DNA from 4 places in the Streptomyces sp. HNM0645 genome. Region 3 is predicted to be linked to each of the others. Evidence: riboswitches for the same ligand, from Rfam matches in the RefSeq annotation. Region 3 holds a riboswitch; each other region holds the start of a gene.

Region 1 (3,434 bases), on a different contig from region 3:
GAGCCGGTCAGCCCCGGCCCGGACCTCGTCCGGAGCGGGCACCGGCTCGGCGTGCCCGGCGCCCTCGAAGGCGGTGGCGGTGGCCGCACCGGCGAGCGCGAGAGTGGCGGAGAGGCGTGCGGCGGTTCCGGGAAGCGTGCGCTGCCTGGGTTTGCGGTGCGCTGCCACGAGGGCCTGTCCTTCCGTAGGGGCCCGCCGGTACGGGTACCGGCGGCGGACCGCACAGGGGGAGCGGCCCGCCACCGGCTCTTCCGGCGGGGGCGGTCGGCAGCCGTCCGGGTAACGGACGGTGGTGAAGCCGGCCACCTGGGTGAGGACGCTAGAGCTCCCGGTCACGGAGAAGTGGCACCATGAACGGAATTGGCATGAGATGGACCGCCCGGGTTCGCTTTGGGACCGTCCGGCTAGGCTCCGGTGCCATGGACGTACTCATCAATGTCTTCGTCGCCCTGCACATCATCGGTATCGCGGCGCTGCTCGGCGGCTTCCTCACCCAGATGAAGGCGATGGGGGCGGGGACGGCGCGCTTCACCCCCGGGATGCTGCACGGCGCGCTGACCATGCTGGTGACGGGCGTGGCGTTGGTCGGACTGAACCAGGCGGACGACCAGCCCGTGAACAACCTCAAGATCGGCATCAAGCTCGCCGTGCTCCTGGTGATCCTTGCCCTGGTCTACGTCAAGCGGGACGAGGAGACCGTGGACAAGGGGCTGTTCGGGGCGGTCGGCGGCCTGACCCTGGCGAACGTCTTCATCGCGACCCTCTGGACCTGAGTGGTCCGGAGCCCCCGGGCGTCCCGCCCGCGGCGGCGGCATCACGGCCGCGCGGCCCCGAGCCGCCCGGGAGCCTCCGTGACGGACCGGGCCCCGGGACCGGTCTCCGCCGCACCGCCCTCCCGTACACGGCTCGCGCCGCAACCCCCCTCTTGCGAAGGGCCTTGTGGCGCGAGTCCGTGACTCCGCGAGTGCGGCGGTGCGGGTCTCCGGCCCGCGTGAACGCTACGCGGGCCGGATGCTGCTGTGGATCGGCATGTAGTAGATCGACTCCTCGCGGACGTTCGCGCCCGGCTTGGGGGCGTGGATCATCTTGCCGTCACCGATGTAGATCCCGACATGGCTGATGTCGTCGTAGAAGAAGACCAGGTCACCCGGGAGCAGGTCGGCCGTCGCCACACTCTGTCCGGCCTTCACCTGGTCCCAGGTGGTCCGGGGCAGGTCGACGCCCGCCGCGCGCCAGGCGGCCTGGGTGAGCCCGGAGCAGTCGTACGAGCTCGGGCCCGTCGCACCCCAGACGTACGGCTTGCCGATCTGGGCCCGCGCGAAGGACAGCACCTTCTCGGCCTTGGCCGCGTACGTGCCGCCGGTCGTTCCGGAGACCGTCCCCGTGCCGGTGTCCGTGCCGGTGCTGGTGTCCGTGCCCGCCTGTTCCCGCTCCTCCCGCTCACGCTCCTGGAGCTGCCGCTCGGCCTCGGCCTCGGCCTCGGCCTCCGCCTTGGCCCTCGCCTCGGCCTTCCGGCGGGCCTCCTCCTCCTTCTTGCGCTCGAGTTCGGCGAGCCGTGCGCGCTCCTCGGCGGTCAGCTGCGACAGCAGCTCCCGCGCCTCGGCGAGCTTCTTCTGGACGGCCTGCTTCCTGACGCGCAGCGAATCTTGCGAGTCCGTGAGCGTCTCCAGGCTCCTGGTGGCCTGGGCGCGTTGCTTCGCCGCCTCGGCCCGCTGGGTCTCGTAGTCGGTGACGGCGCCGCGCTGCTGTTCGGTCAGCCGGTCCATCAGTTGTGTCTGGTCGGCGTAGGACTGAGGGTTGTCGGCGAAGAGCAGCGCGGCGGTCGGGGTGACGGCGCCGGTGCGGTACTGGGCGGTCGCGTACGAACCGAGGGCGCGCCGGGACTCGTTGAGGGCCTCCGTGCGCTCGGCGGCCTCGTCGAGGGCCCGGTCCACCTTGCGGCGCTGCTGCTCGGCGGCCTCCTTCGCCTTGTTGTACTCCTGGGTCGACGAACCAGCCTGGCGGTAGAGGTCGTCGACCTTCTTCTGGACTTCCTCGATGCTGGGCTTCGGATCGGCTGTCGCATTCTGTGCCGAGAGGAGCGAGACCCCCGCTATGGCGGCCGTCGTGATCCCGACGGCAGGTGTGTTCGTACGTGTGCGGCTGCGCGGCTTGCGGTGCGACGCCAAGGCCGGCATCTCCTTCCGTGGAACGCCTACCGGGTTAGCTGTCGGGTTCGGACGGAACGGAAGGTTTGCCCTACGGGCCAGGTGAAACCAGGCCCGATTCACCCCGGTTGTGCTTGTGAGTGGGTCCCCGGTTCCGAACTCCTCTGTGAGGGGCACGGATTCGGCGCGGCTGCCCGGCCGGCGTGGTTCGCCGAAGGGGGTACGGGCCGCCTGGGCGAGCACGCTAGCCAAAGTGTGGTGCTGCTGTGAAGGAGAGTGGTCGATTTGCCCGATACATTTCCGTGACCTTGGCACTATGTGTCCGTGTCATGACTGGAGGTGTCCGATGGTGATTCCCGCGAAGGCGGCGGCGGGCCGTCGGTGGGGCCGCCTAGACTCGGAGAGCGATGAGCAGCCTCTTTGACGACAGTTTCCTGGCGGACCTCCAGCGCACCGCGGCCCCGGAGGAGCCCCCGCCACCGGAGGACGACGAGCACCTGCCCGCGGACGAGGTCCCGCACGACCTCTTCGAGGGCAGGTTCGACGCGCCCCCGTCCGGTGACACCCACTACCGCAACGGTGCCCCGCGCCCCGCCATCGACCCGGCGGCCCTGCTCGACGGGCTGAACGAGCAGCAGCGCGCCGCCGTCGTCCACACGGGATCGCCGCTGCTCATCGTCGCCGGCGCCGGCTCCGGCAAGACCCGGGTGCTGACCCACCGGATCGCCCATCTGCTGGCGACCCGCGACGTCCACCCCGGCCAGATACTGGCCATCACGTTCACCAACAAGGCCGCGGGCGAGATGAAGGAGCGCGTCGAGCACCTCGTCGGCCCGCGCGCCCGCGCCATGTGGGTCTCCACCTTCCACAGCGCGTGTGTCCGCATACTGCGCCGCGAGAGCAAGCGGCTCGGCTTCACGTCGTCCTTCTCGATCTACGACGCCGCCGACTCCAAGCGGCTGATGGCACTGGTCTGCCGCGATCTGGACCTCGACCCGAAGCGCTACCCGCCGAAGTCGTTCAGCGCCAAGATCTCGAACCTGAAGAACGAGCTGATCGACGAGGAGGCCTTCGCCGACCAGGCAGGCGGGGGTGACTCCCAGGCCGAGGGCTCCGGGGGAGGTTTCGAGAAGACACTGGCCGAGGCGTACCGGATGTACCAGGCCCGCCTGCGCGAGGCCAACGCGCTGGACTTCGACGACATCATCATGACCACGGTCCATCTGCTCCAGGCGTTCCCGGACGTCGCCGAGCACTACCGGCGCCGGTTCCGTCACGTCCTCGTCG
Region 2 (3,434 bases), on a different contig from region 3:
GCCGCCGTACTGCTCGCCGCCGGAACCCCGGGCAAGCGCGCGACCCTGCCCGGTGCGCGCGTGGTCGTCCAGCAGCCCTCGCTGCCCGAGCCGGTGCAGGGGCAGCCCACCGATCTGGACATCCGGGCACAGGAGTTGCTGCGGCTGCGGGATCAACTCACGGCCATGCTCGCCCACCACACCGGCCGGAGCGCCGAACGCATCGCCGCCGACCTCGACCGCGACACCGTGTTCGACGCTGCGGGAGCCCGTGACTACGGGCTGGTCGACCACATCGTCAAGAACCGGAAGACGTTCCTCACTTCCGTCGGCCGCGGGTGAGCGGGCGGTGCTGCCACCCGAACTGCCGCCGCTGCCCGCGCTGACACGCGCCGAGAGCGAGTTCGTCGACAGCTATCTCGAAGTGGTCGACCAGCTGGGAAGGATCAACCCGGCACGCGGGACACACACGTATGGAGCCCTCCGCGCCGCACAGGCCCTGGTCGCGCAGGCCACGGCGCTTCGCGACGCTCTGACGGTGATGCACATGCGCGGCGAGAGCGAGCTGCACACCGTCACATTGGCCCGCGCGCTACGGGTATTGGACGGGGAACGCCGAGCCTCCCGGATCACCGTGCCACCGGAGCAACACAGTTGACGACCCACTGCGATAGGGGCGATCCGGCGCCCGCGACCCGCCCGAGAGGCGTACGACCGGGTGTCGCCCATCCGGACCAGTGAGGGCTTCGACTTTCGTCCTGTGCAAGTTGCGCAACCGCATCGCCCGGTCGGCCCAATGACGCACTCCGCCGCAGGTACGGGGCTCGTCACCCGGCGACACCCGGTCCCCCGAACGGCCCTGTCCACTCGAACAGATCAGTGGTGAGGAGCCTCACAAATCGTCGTTTCGACTCGGAAATCCGGCAGCTCGTGGGTCAAGATCCCTGGGACGACAAGCCCCCGCCACCGCGGCGGGGCGGTCCGGGCGGACGCCGAGTCCTGCCGCCGCACCGGATGCCTGGTCGACATGAGGGCTTCGGCAGGAGTGGAGGACCCAGCATTGCGGGCCGACCACCGCGACGGTGGCTGGTCCTTGGGGTGAAGCCGTGTGAGCGGCCGGGCGTCTTCGCCAGTCCGAACCCGACAGGTCATCCTTCACAGGCGGCTGACGAAGGGTTGCGCATGGCTGCGCAGACACATCTCCCGTCCCTGCTGTCCCGGACGGGTGCCGTCTCGGCACTCACGATCGCCGCCGTCGGCGGCTCGCTGATCGTGCCGGGCGGTGCGCCGGAGGCACAGGCGGCCTCGGCGCACGCGACGAAGGCTCTCAAGGTCGCCGCGTCGAAGAAGGGGGCCCCGTACAGGTACGGGGCCACCGGTCCGAGCCGCTTCGACTGCTCGGGGCTCACGCTCTACGCCTACAAGAAGGCGGGCAAGCGACTGCCGCGCACGGCCCAGCAGCAGTACAACCGCACCCGTCACGTCTCCGCTTCCCAGCGGCAGCGCGGTGACCTGGTGTTCTTCCAGTCGCGAGGGTACGTGTACCACGTCGGCATCTACGCCGGGGCAGGGAAGATCTGGCACTCGCCGAAGACCGGTTCCGTCGTGAAGCTGACCAAGATCTGGTCCAAGGGCGTCCGGTACGGCCGCGTGCGCTAGCGGACATCGGCGCCGCCGGCCGTGCGCACCGGCGGCGCCGATGCCCCGTCGGCCGAGGTGGCGCCGCGCAGCGGCGGGGCGGTCTCCGGCGTCGGCCCCCGAGCGTGGAACGTCGGCCGGCGCGGGCACGTCGTTCGGCGCGGGCACGTCGGCCGGCGCGGGCCCACCACTGCGGTGACCGGTCCGGGCACTCAGTGCGGAGGCTCGGCGCCGGCCACGCTCCAGGGGATCGCGATCCAGACGGTCTTGCCGCCCTCGGGCGTGGGGTCGACGTGCAGCCTTCCCCCGCATTCCGCGATGAGCCAGCGGATGATGACCATGCCGCGGCCGTTGTCCTGCTGCACGGCCGCGGGCAGGCGCTGGGGCCTGCGGGGATGGCTGTCCGTGACGCCGATGCACAGACGCTCGTCGCGCTCCAGCCGGACGTCCACCGTGAAGGTCGGGGACAGCCCGAAGGTGTGCTGGACGGCGTTGGTGGTGAGCTCGGAGACGATGAGACGCACCGTGTCGGCGGTGTCGGTCTCCCCCGGCACTCCCCATTCGGCGAGGACCTCGGAGACGTATCTGCGCGCGGCGGATACCGAGGCGGGATCGCTCGGCAGAGTGACGGAGGCTTCCTGATGGTCTGCCATGGCGAGCTGTCCCTTTCCCACCGGGGCTGCCGGAGCGCGGCACGTAGCGGATTGGATGCCGGAACAGCCTCGGACTGCGCTTCGCGCCAGACTGCCACTGTTGCCACCCCCATGGCAGGGGATCCACCTGGATATGCATATATCTGTCGCTCAAAGCGGTGAACTCTGCTACGCGAGAGCGTATTTGGGCGCACACTTGGCGCTGCGTCCGCCGGTGCCCGGCGGCCGTGGGGCAGCGGGGAACAGGAGGAGATTCGGCATGCGGCAGGGTCCCGCGGTGCGCCGGCGCAAGCTCGGGGAGGAACTGCGCGGTCTGCGGCTGGGCGTCGGCCTGACGAGCCGGGAGGCGGCGCTGCTCGTGGGCTGGAACCAGTCGAAGGTGAGCCGCATAGAGACCGGAACGAGCGGTGTGAAACCGGCCGATGTGGCCCGGCTGCTGGACGCCTACGGAGTCGCCGACCAACGGCTGCGCGAGCTGCTGGGGACGCTGGCCGGTACGGCGGACGGTGGAGGAAAGGGCTGGTGGCACGCGTACCGCGGGGTGATTCCGCCGCAGTACCGGGACTTCATCAGCCTGGAGTCCCAGGCGAGCGCGGCGCGCACCCTGGAGACCTCGGTGGTGCCCGGGCTGCTGCAGACGCCCGACTACGCGCGGGCGGTGACCCGTTCGGCACTGGAGAGCGTGCCGACGGCGACGGTCGACTCACTGGTGGAAGTGCGCATCGCGCGTCAGCGCGTGCTGCGGGCGGAACGCCCGCTGACCTTCAGTGCCGTGCTGGACGAGGCGGTCCTGCGGCGCCAGGTGGGCGGTCGGGAGGTGATGCGGGGACAGCTTCGTCGGGTGCTGGAGATGGCCCAACTCCCGCATGTTCGGTTGCAGGTGCTGCCCTTCTCGACGGGCGGCTACGTGGGACTGACTGGATCTTTCGTTATCTTCTCCTTTCCGAACACTTCTGATCTAGACGTGGTTGTTCTCGACCACTTGACGAGTAGTCTCTACCTCGAACGGAAGGAAGACCTCGAGACGTACGGCGCTGCTTTCCGCACCATGCAGGCGCATGCGCTCTCGCCGACTGACTCGTTGGATCTCGTCGCAGGGATCCGTGACGGCGTGTAGGGAAGGCACCCCCCAATGTCTGCTCACGACGCACGTGTACGCCCTCT
Region 3 (3,434 bases):
TGAGCCGCCCCTTCCACAAGGTCTCGGGCGGTCAGAGCGGCAGAAGGTCCGGGCGCTTCGGCTCCACGTGATCACCGGACGACTCGCCCCGGAGGCGCCGTCCGATCCAGGGCACGAGGTGCTCCCGGGCCCATTGGATGTTGTCTCGGCGGACTTCGTGGCTGCCGCGCGGCGGCAACGGCGGCCACGGCTGGTCCGGGTCGGCGGGCACGTCCAGACCGAGCACCTGCGCCGCGCGCAGTGCCACGCGTGTGTGCCCCTCGGGCGAGAGGTGCAGCCGGTCGGCATCCCAGGCCCGTCTGTCCTGCACGGACTTGAGCGACCAGAGGTCGAGGACCGGGCAGTCGTAGCGGTCGGCGATGGCACGGACGTGTGCCGTGTACGTGGCGATCTTGCCCCGGAGGTGGCGGAGCACGGGCACCCCGCGGGTGTCGAAGCCGGTCGTCACCATCACCGTACCCACGGAGGCGGCGAGGTCGGCGACGGCCCGCTCGAAGCGTTCGGCGACGTCGTCGGGGTCGCTGCCGGGCCGGATGATGTCGTTCCCTCCGGCGCAGAACGTCACCAGGTCGGGGGCGAGTTCCCTGGCGCGCGGGACCTGCTCCTCGACGATCTGGTCGAGGAGCCTGCCGCGTACGGCGAGATTGGCGTAGCGGAAGGTGTGTTCCGGTAGACGGTCGTCCAGCAGGACCGCGAGACGGTCCGCCCAGCCGACGAACCGGCTGTCGGGTCCGGGGTCTCCGACGCCCTCGGTGAAGCTGTCACCGATCGCCGCGTACGACCCGAAGGAATCCTTTGCTCTTGATCGCGAATCATCTGCCACGTCGAGCCATCATTCACCTCTCGAAGTGACCTACGCCACCGTAGGGAGGGGTTGACGACGCGTGATATAGACCACCAGGTCAGTTTTCGGTAAAGCGGGAATAGCCGTCGGACCCACCCCGCCGCCTCTCACCGACACCGGCCGGGGCCGGGAACGAAGCCGTCCGCCGGCCCCCTGCGCGGGGCCGGCGGACGGGGACGCCGTGTGAGGTACCGACGCGACGTCAGATCGTGACCCCGTGCTGGCGCAGGTAGGCCAGCGGGTCGATGTCCGACCCGTAACCGGGGCTGGTGCGGATCTCGAAGTGCAGGTGCGGGCCCGTGGAGTTGCCGGTCGAGCCGGACAGGCCGATCTGCTGGCCGCCCGTGACGCTCTCGCCGGAGGAGACGGAGAGCCGGGCGAGGTGGGCGTACTGCGAGTAGGTGCCGTCGTGGTGCTTGATGACGACCTCGTTGCCGTACGCACCGCTCCAGCCCGCCGAGACAACGGTACCGGGGCCGACCGCCTTCACGGACGTGCCGGTGGGGGCGATGAAGTCCACACCGGTGTGGTAGCCACTGGACCACAGGGCACCGGCGGTCTTGTAGGCGGTGCTGACGCCGCCGACCACCGGGGCGAAGTAGCCCGAGGGGATGTTCGCGACGGCGGCGGCAGGAGCCTGGACGGGAGCGGCCGCGGGAGCCGAGGCGCCGCGGTCGGCGGTGCGGGAGGCGCGCTCGGCGGAGGCGGCCGGCTTCTCGGCTTCGGCCTTGGCCTTCGCCGGGGCGTCGGCCTTGCGCTCGGCCTTCACCTGCGGCTTCGCACCGGCAGCGGCCTTCGGCCCGGCATGGAGGCTGAGCTTCAGACCCGGGTGGATCAGCGAGGGGTTCTCACCGACGGCGGCACGGTTGTCGGCGTAGAGCTTCTTCCAGCCGCCCGCGACATCCTGCTCGGCGGCGATCTTCGACAGGTGGTCACCCGCCACTACGGTGTAGGCCTTGGCCGCCTTGCCGGCCTGCGGCGCCTGGGGGACGACGGCCTTGTGCACGGTCGGGGCGGCATGCCCGGCGGCGGGCGCGGACTGCCCGGCGGCGTTCGCGCCGGCGGCACCGATGAGCGGGATGGCGATGGCGGCTCCGCCCGTGCCGGCGGCGACGAATCCGCGCCTGAACGGGCTGGTCCTCGGACGGCGGTGCTTCCCCTTACCGGGCATGGCGCATTCCTCTCCGCCGCCTGCGAGGTGAGCTGTCGGGTTCGGGCTGGAGCTGCCCGGCCGCGCCGTGGGCGCAGCTTCACCCCGAGCCGTCCGGGGTCACGGAACGGCGCAGTACCTGGGTCCCCCGCTCCTGCCACATGTGGGTGGGTGCGATATTCCGGACGGCGGCAGGATTAGGCGTTCCGACCGGATTGCGGTGACCGTAAGGGAGTCGGGTCGGCACGAACAAGCCGTCATTTCGCCCGGGAATCGATCTGCCGGACATCAGACCACATTTCCCGGTCACGCTCCGTGGATTACGGATCTTCGCTTTCCGCGCAGGCAAGGGAGTTGGACCGTCGCACGCCCCACGGAACGTCACGGATATGATTCAGCTCACGGGTGACCACCGCCCCCATCCCCAACCAGGGCGCGTCACCCTAAAATATCCAATTCGGACACATGGCCCATTGTGGGCGCAATGTATTCAAGCGTGCGGGTGGCACAAAAAACAGCTTTCACTCGTCCGGGCGGAATTCCATTCCCGCAATCCGTGAATCGCCGTGGTCGATCCCGCCCGGCGAGCGGCCTCGGACCCGCGGGAAGCAGCCCGGGGTCGGGCCCAGCCCCACTCCGGCACGGTCGCCCGTCCGCCGCCCGAACCGGGCGCCGTCGACCACGGACACTCCACACCCGTCGCCGCCGCCCGCCGCCGGGTTCTCCGCGACCGCCTCGGCCGGCTCGGTGCGCGGCCCACCGGTGCGGACGGAGGAGCTCGTCCCGGTCGGTCGGGAACAGTGCGTGGCCGCTCCTCGCGCCGGGCAGAAGCCGGACCCGGCCGTCGCCGACCGCCTCGATCCAGACCTCTCGGACTCCAGCAACCCCGCACATCACCGAGGGGAGTTCGACGAGGGGCAACGGCCCGGCAGGCACGGGTCGAAATAATTGCCTCAGGAATCGATGTCGTAGTGTCAGCACCGCGCCATCGTCGGCGAGCAGCGCCGACCGCAGACACGGAGGAGCCCCCGTGACGCAGCAGCTGCCCCAGACCCCGTCGACCGAACCCGAACTGTCCGGTGTGCGCAACTTCCGGGACGTGGGCGGACTGCCGACCGTGGACGGACGGCGCGTTCGGTTCGGACGGCTGTTCCGCAGCGGCCATCTCGCGCACGCGACGGACACCGACGCGGCCTTCCTCTCCTCGCTCGGGCTCCACACGATCTTCGACTTCCGCAATTCCGCGGACCAGCGGCTGGAGGGCCCGGACGTCGAACTCGCCGGGGTGCGCAACGTCAACATCCCGCTGTCCGACCCGGCCGACGGGGCCGAGTTCTGGCGGATGGTCCGGGACGGCGACCTCGACCAGCTGAAGTCGATCCTCGCCGACGGCCAGGCGGCCGGACGGATGATCGCCTCGTACCGCCTGATCATCAAGGA
Region 4 (3,434 bases), on a different contig from region 3:
CGCAGGGCCTCGGAGAAGGACTCCGCGCCGATGGGCGCGATCATGAACTCCTGGATGTCCACGTTGGAGTCGGCGTGCGAGCCGCCGTTCAGGATGTTCATCATCGGAACGGGCAGCAGGTGCGCGTTCGGGCCGCCGAGGTAGCGGAACAGCGGCAGGTCGGACGCTTCGGAGGCGGCGTGCGCGACGGCGAGGGAGACGCCGAGGATCGCGTTGGCGCCGAGGGAGGACTTGTCCGGGGTGGCGTCGAGGTCGAACATCGCCTGGTCGATCAGGCGCTGCTCGGTGGCGTCGTAGCCGACGAGCTCGGGGCCGATCTGCTCGATGACGGCGAGGACGGCCTTCTCGACACCCTTGCCCAGGTAGCGGTTCGGGTCGCCGTCGCGGAGCTCGAGGGCCTCGAAGGCGCCGGTGGACGCACCGGACGGAACGGCAGCACGGCCGGTGCTGCCGTCGTCGAGGCCGACCTCGACCTCGACCGTGGGGTTGCCTCGGGAGTCCAGGATTTCCCGGGCTACGACGACGTCGATGGACGGCACGAGCATCTCCTTCTGGGATGTGACGCGTGAGGTGACACAAGCGGGGCCGTGTCGGTGCAGGGCCGCTTCGGCCTTGCGGCAAGAGCCTAACCGCCCGGGTGCCATCGTCCGGCAGATGCCCGCCCCGTGGGACGGAAAACCGGCCGGAACGGACAAAGACCCCGGCCCGGGGGTACCTCCCGTGCCCGCGGGACTGCGGGGAGCACGGGGATGCCGCACCGGGCCGGGGCCTGGGGACGGGGGGTGCACCGCCCGGTGGTCCGCCGGGCCCACCGGACGACGGTCACCTCCCGGGGACCACGAGGGTCCCCGGGCCGGGCATCAGCTCAGGTGGAGCTTCTGGCCGGGGTGGATGACGTTCGCGTCCTCGACGATGTCCTTGTTCAGCTCGAACAGCTTCTTCCAGCCACCCTTGACCTTCTCGGCGTCGGCGATCCCGCTGAGGGTGTCGCCGGCCTTGACCGTGTACTCGCCGTCGCCCTTCTTGACCGGGGCGGCGGCGCGCTCGGAGCGGCTGGTCGGGACCTCGGCTCGCTGCGGGGCGGCGGGCTCGGCCTTGGGCTCGGCGGCCTTGGGGGCGGCCGGGGCGGCGCCGCCGTACGAGGCGTTCGACAGTCCGGTGCCGCAGTTCGGCCAGGCCCCCTTGCCCTGGCCCGCCAGGACCTTCTCGGCGATCTGGATCTGCTGCGCCTTGCTGGCCTTGTCGGCGGTGGGGGCGAACGCGGTGCCCCCGTAGGCGGCCCAGGTGGAGGCCGAGAACTGCAGCCCGCCGTAGTAGCCGTTGCCTGTGTTGATCGACCAGTTGCCGCCGGACTCGCACTGGGCGACGGCGTCCCACTCGGAGGCGGTGGCGGCGGACGCGGTGCCCGAGGCCATCAGCGGGGCGGCGATGGCGGCGCCGGCGACACCGGCGAGCGTGGCGACACGGGTGGACCGCTGGAAGACCGTCGGGCGACGGTGCTTGCCCTTGCCGGAAAGCAGCATCGAAGTTCTCCTCACCGACGCCTGCGAGGTGAGCTGTCGGGTTCGGGCCGATGTGGTGCCCGGCCGTGCGACGAACGCACGGCTCCACCCCTAGCCGGGCGGCCCTCATCGGGCCTGTCCGGCACTTACCTTGGGTCCCCCGCTCCTGCCTTCGGCGCTTGCGCGACGACTGTTCCCGGCGGCCGCCGGCAGGATTCGGCGTGCGGTCGTCGGGGCCCGCGTTGCGAGCGGTTCAGACCGTAGACACACGTCTCCCCGATGTTCAAAGACGAACATCGGGGAGAAATCGCCCAAAACTGACGGGGTGACATGTCCGTTTTCGCAGGTGGGAGCCACGATGACCGGAGTTGACCGGCTAGCGGCGCCAGTTGACCGGAAGAGACTCTTGTCTCACTCGCACAGAACCGGACATAAACACCTGAACTACTCCTTCAACTCGCCCTTCCCCGGGCCGAGATCGAGGCTCTGGCCAGGCAGGATGAGGTTCGCGTCGGAGCCGACGACGTCCTGGTTCACCTCGTAGAGGGCGGGCCAGCCGCCGGGCACCTGGTTCGCGTCGGCGATCGACGACAGGTTGTCGCCGACGCGGACGACGTACTCATCTCCCGTGGCGGCGTCATCCCGTGTCGTTCCATCACCTCGTGAGGCATGTCGACCGGATTCACGGTCATCGCCCGAATTGCCCGCCTCATCCCCTTCGGTGGCGGGGGTGCCCCGGTGCTTGCCGGTGCCCGCCTCCGCGCCGGCCTCGCCGGACGCCTCCGCGCTCCCACCGGAGCCCTCGGCGGATCCGGCGGACTCCGGGAACCCGGACGGTGAGGAGGACTGCCCGGACGGCTCGGACGACTCGGACGACTCGGACGACTCGGACGACTCGGAGGCGGACTCGCCCGCGCCCGACCGGGACCCGGCCGGCGAGGGGTCCCCGGCATCCGGCTCGGGCACGGAATCCGCCCCGTCGCCGAACGAGGGCCCCTTCACGACGTCGCCCAGCGGGTCGGCCGACGGGGTGCCGGCGGGCTCGGAGCCACCGCCGCCCAGACCCGTGATCGATCCGCAGCTCTCCCAGGCGGAGGCACCCTGGGCGGCGAGGACCATCTCGGCGACCGAGATCTGCTCGGAGGGGCTGGCGAGGTCCGCGCGCGGCGCGTACGCGGTGCCGCCGTACGCCTCCCAGATCTCCTGGGACATCTGGAGGCCGCCGTAGTAACCGTTGCCGAGGTTGGCACTCCAGTCGCCGCCGCTCTCGCAGTCCGCGACACGGTTCCAGGTGGCGGTGTCGGCGGCGGACGCGGAACCCGCGCCGAGCAGCGGGATGGCGATGGCCGATCCGGTCACCCCTGCCGCGACGATGAGGGCGGGGACCTGACGAGGTCGGCGGTGTCGGCCGTTCCCGGACAGCATGCGGTGCGCCTTCCGTGTGACTACAGAAAACTCCAGGGACTCTCGAAGCGATTGAAACCTCGATGACCCGGAGTCGGGGTGAACGTAGCCGCACTCCGACGTCAGTCACAAGTCGATGCAGCGGAGATCACGTAAAAGTCACAGCCCTGACTGGCCGTCAGTTTCAGCGGCGGGTGAATTCAACGGGCAGAGTGCGCAATCCGCGCATGATAAGCCCCCCACGCCACCGCAATTCCGACGGATCGGCTGCAAGCCTCAAGTCGGGCAGCCGGGTGAGGAGGGTCGCGAGCGCGGTCTGCCCCTCCAGCCGCGCGAGCGGCGCGCCCAGGCAGTAGTGGATGCCGTGCCCGTACCCGAGGTGCTGGTTGTCCCGGCGGCCGAGATCGAGGCTGTCGGGCTCCGCGAACCGCTCAGGGTCGCGGTCCGCGGCGGCCAGCACGACGAGGACCGGGTCGCCGGCGGCGATGTCCCGGCCGCCGAGCGTCAGCGGCTCGGTCGCGAACCGCC

The links. A riboswitch is a leader RNA that binds a small molecule or an ion and turns the genes downstream of it on or off. The one in region 3 is predicted to bind cyclic di-AMP.
Region 1: linked by a shared signal. The riboswitch ahead of QMZ92_RS06550 (C40 family peptidase) and the one ahead of QMZ92_RS14595 (M23 family metallopeptidase) in region 3 are both predicted to bind cyclic di-AMP.
Region 2: linked by a shared signal. The riboswitch ahead of QMZ92_RS11045 (C40 family peptidase) and the one ahead of QMZ92_RS14595 (M23 family metallopeptidase) in region 3 are both predicted to bind cyclic di-AMP.
Region 4: linked by a shared signal. The riboswitch ahead of QMZ92_RS21700 (LysM peptidoglycan-binding domain-containing protein) and the one ahead of QMZ92_RS14595 (M23 family metallopeptidase) in region 3 are both predicted to bind cyclic di-AMP.

Annotation. Positions count from the first base shown of each region.
Region 1 covers NZ_JASHLT010000007.1:130,583-134,016, forward strand. The annotation lists gene QMZ92_RS06540 (C40 family peptidase) at 1-168, opposite strand, end outside; gene QMZ92_RS06545 (hypothetical protein) at 420-773, shown strand; gene QMZ92_RS06550 (C40 family peptidase) at 999-2,177, opposite strand; cyclic di-AMP (ydaO/yuaA leader) riboswitch at 2,176-2,344, opposite strand; gene pcrA (DNA helicase PcrA) at 2,555-3,434, shown strand, end outside.
Region 2 covers NZ_JASHLT010000014.1:31,228-34,661, forward strand. The annotation lists gene QMZ92_RS11035 (ATP-dependent Clp protease proteolytic subunit) at 1-321, shown strand, start outside; gene QMZ92_RS11040 (hypothetical protein) at 329-637, shown strand; cyclic di-AMP (ydaO/yuaA leader) riboswitch at 985-1,158, shown strand; gene QMZ92_RS11045 (C40 family peptidase) at 1,162-1,638, shown strand; gene QMZ92_RS11050 (ATP-binding protein) at 1,830-2,270, opposite strand; gene QMZ92_RS11055 (helix-turn-helix domain-containing protein) at 2,530-3,387, shown strand; gene QMZ92_RS11060 (DUF397 domain-containing protein) at 3,403-3,434, shown strand, end outside.
Region 3 covers NZ_JASHLT010000017.1:117,527-120,960, forward strand. The annotation lists partial or broken gene QMZ92_RS14585 (STM4011 family radical SAM protein) at 1-3, shown strand, start outside; gene QMZ92_RS14590 (SGNH/GDSL hydrolase family protein) at 32-823, opposite strand; gene QMZ92_RS14595 (M23 family metallopeptidase) at 1,047-2,015, opposite strand; cyclic di-AMP (ydaO/yuaA leader) riboswitch at 2,020-2,180, opposite strand; gene QMZ92_RS14600 (tyrosine-protein phosphatase) at 3,025-3,434, shown strand, end outside.
Region 4 covers NZ_JASHLT010000031.1:11,566-14,999, forward strand. The annotation lists gene eno (phosphopyruvate hydratase) at 1-539, opposite strand, end outside; gene QMZ92_RS21700 (LysM peptidoglycan-binding domain-containing protein) at 861-1,523, opposite strand; cyclic di-AMP (ydaO/yuaA leader) riboswitch at 1,527-1,690, opposite strand; gene QMZ92_RS21705 (transglycosylase family protein) at 1,947-2,927, opposite strand; gene QMZ92_RS21710 (cytochrome P450 family protein) at 3,091-3,434, opposite strand, start outside.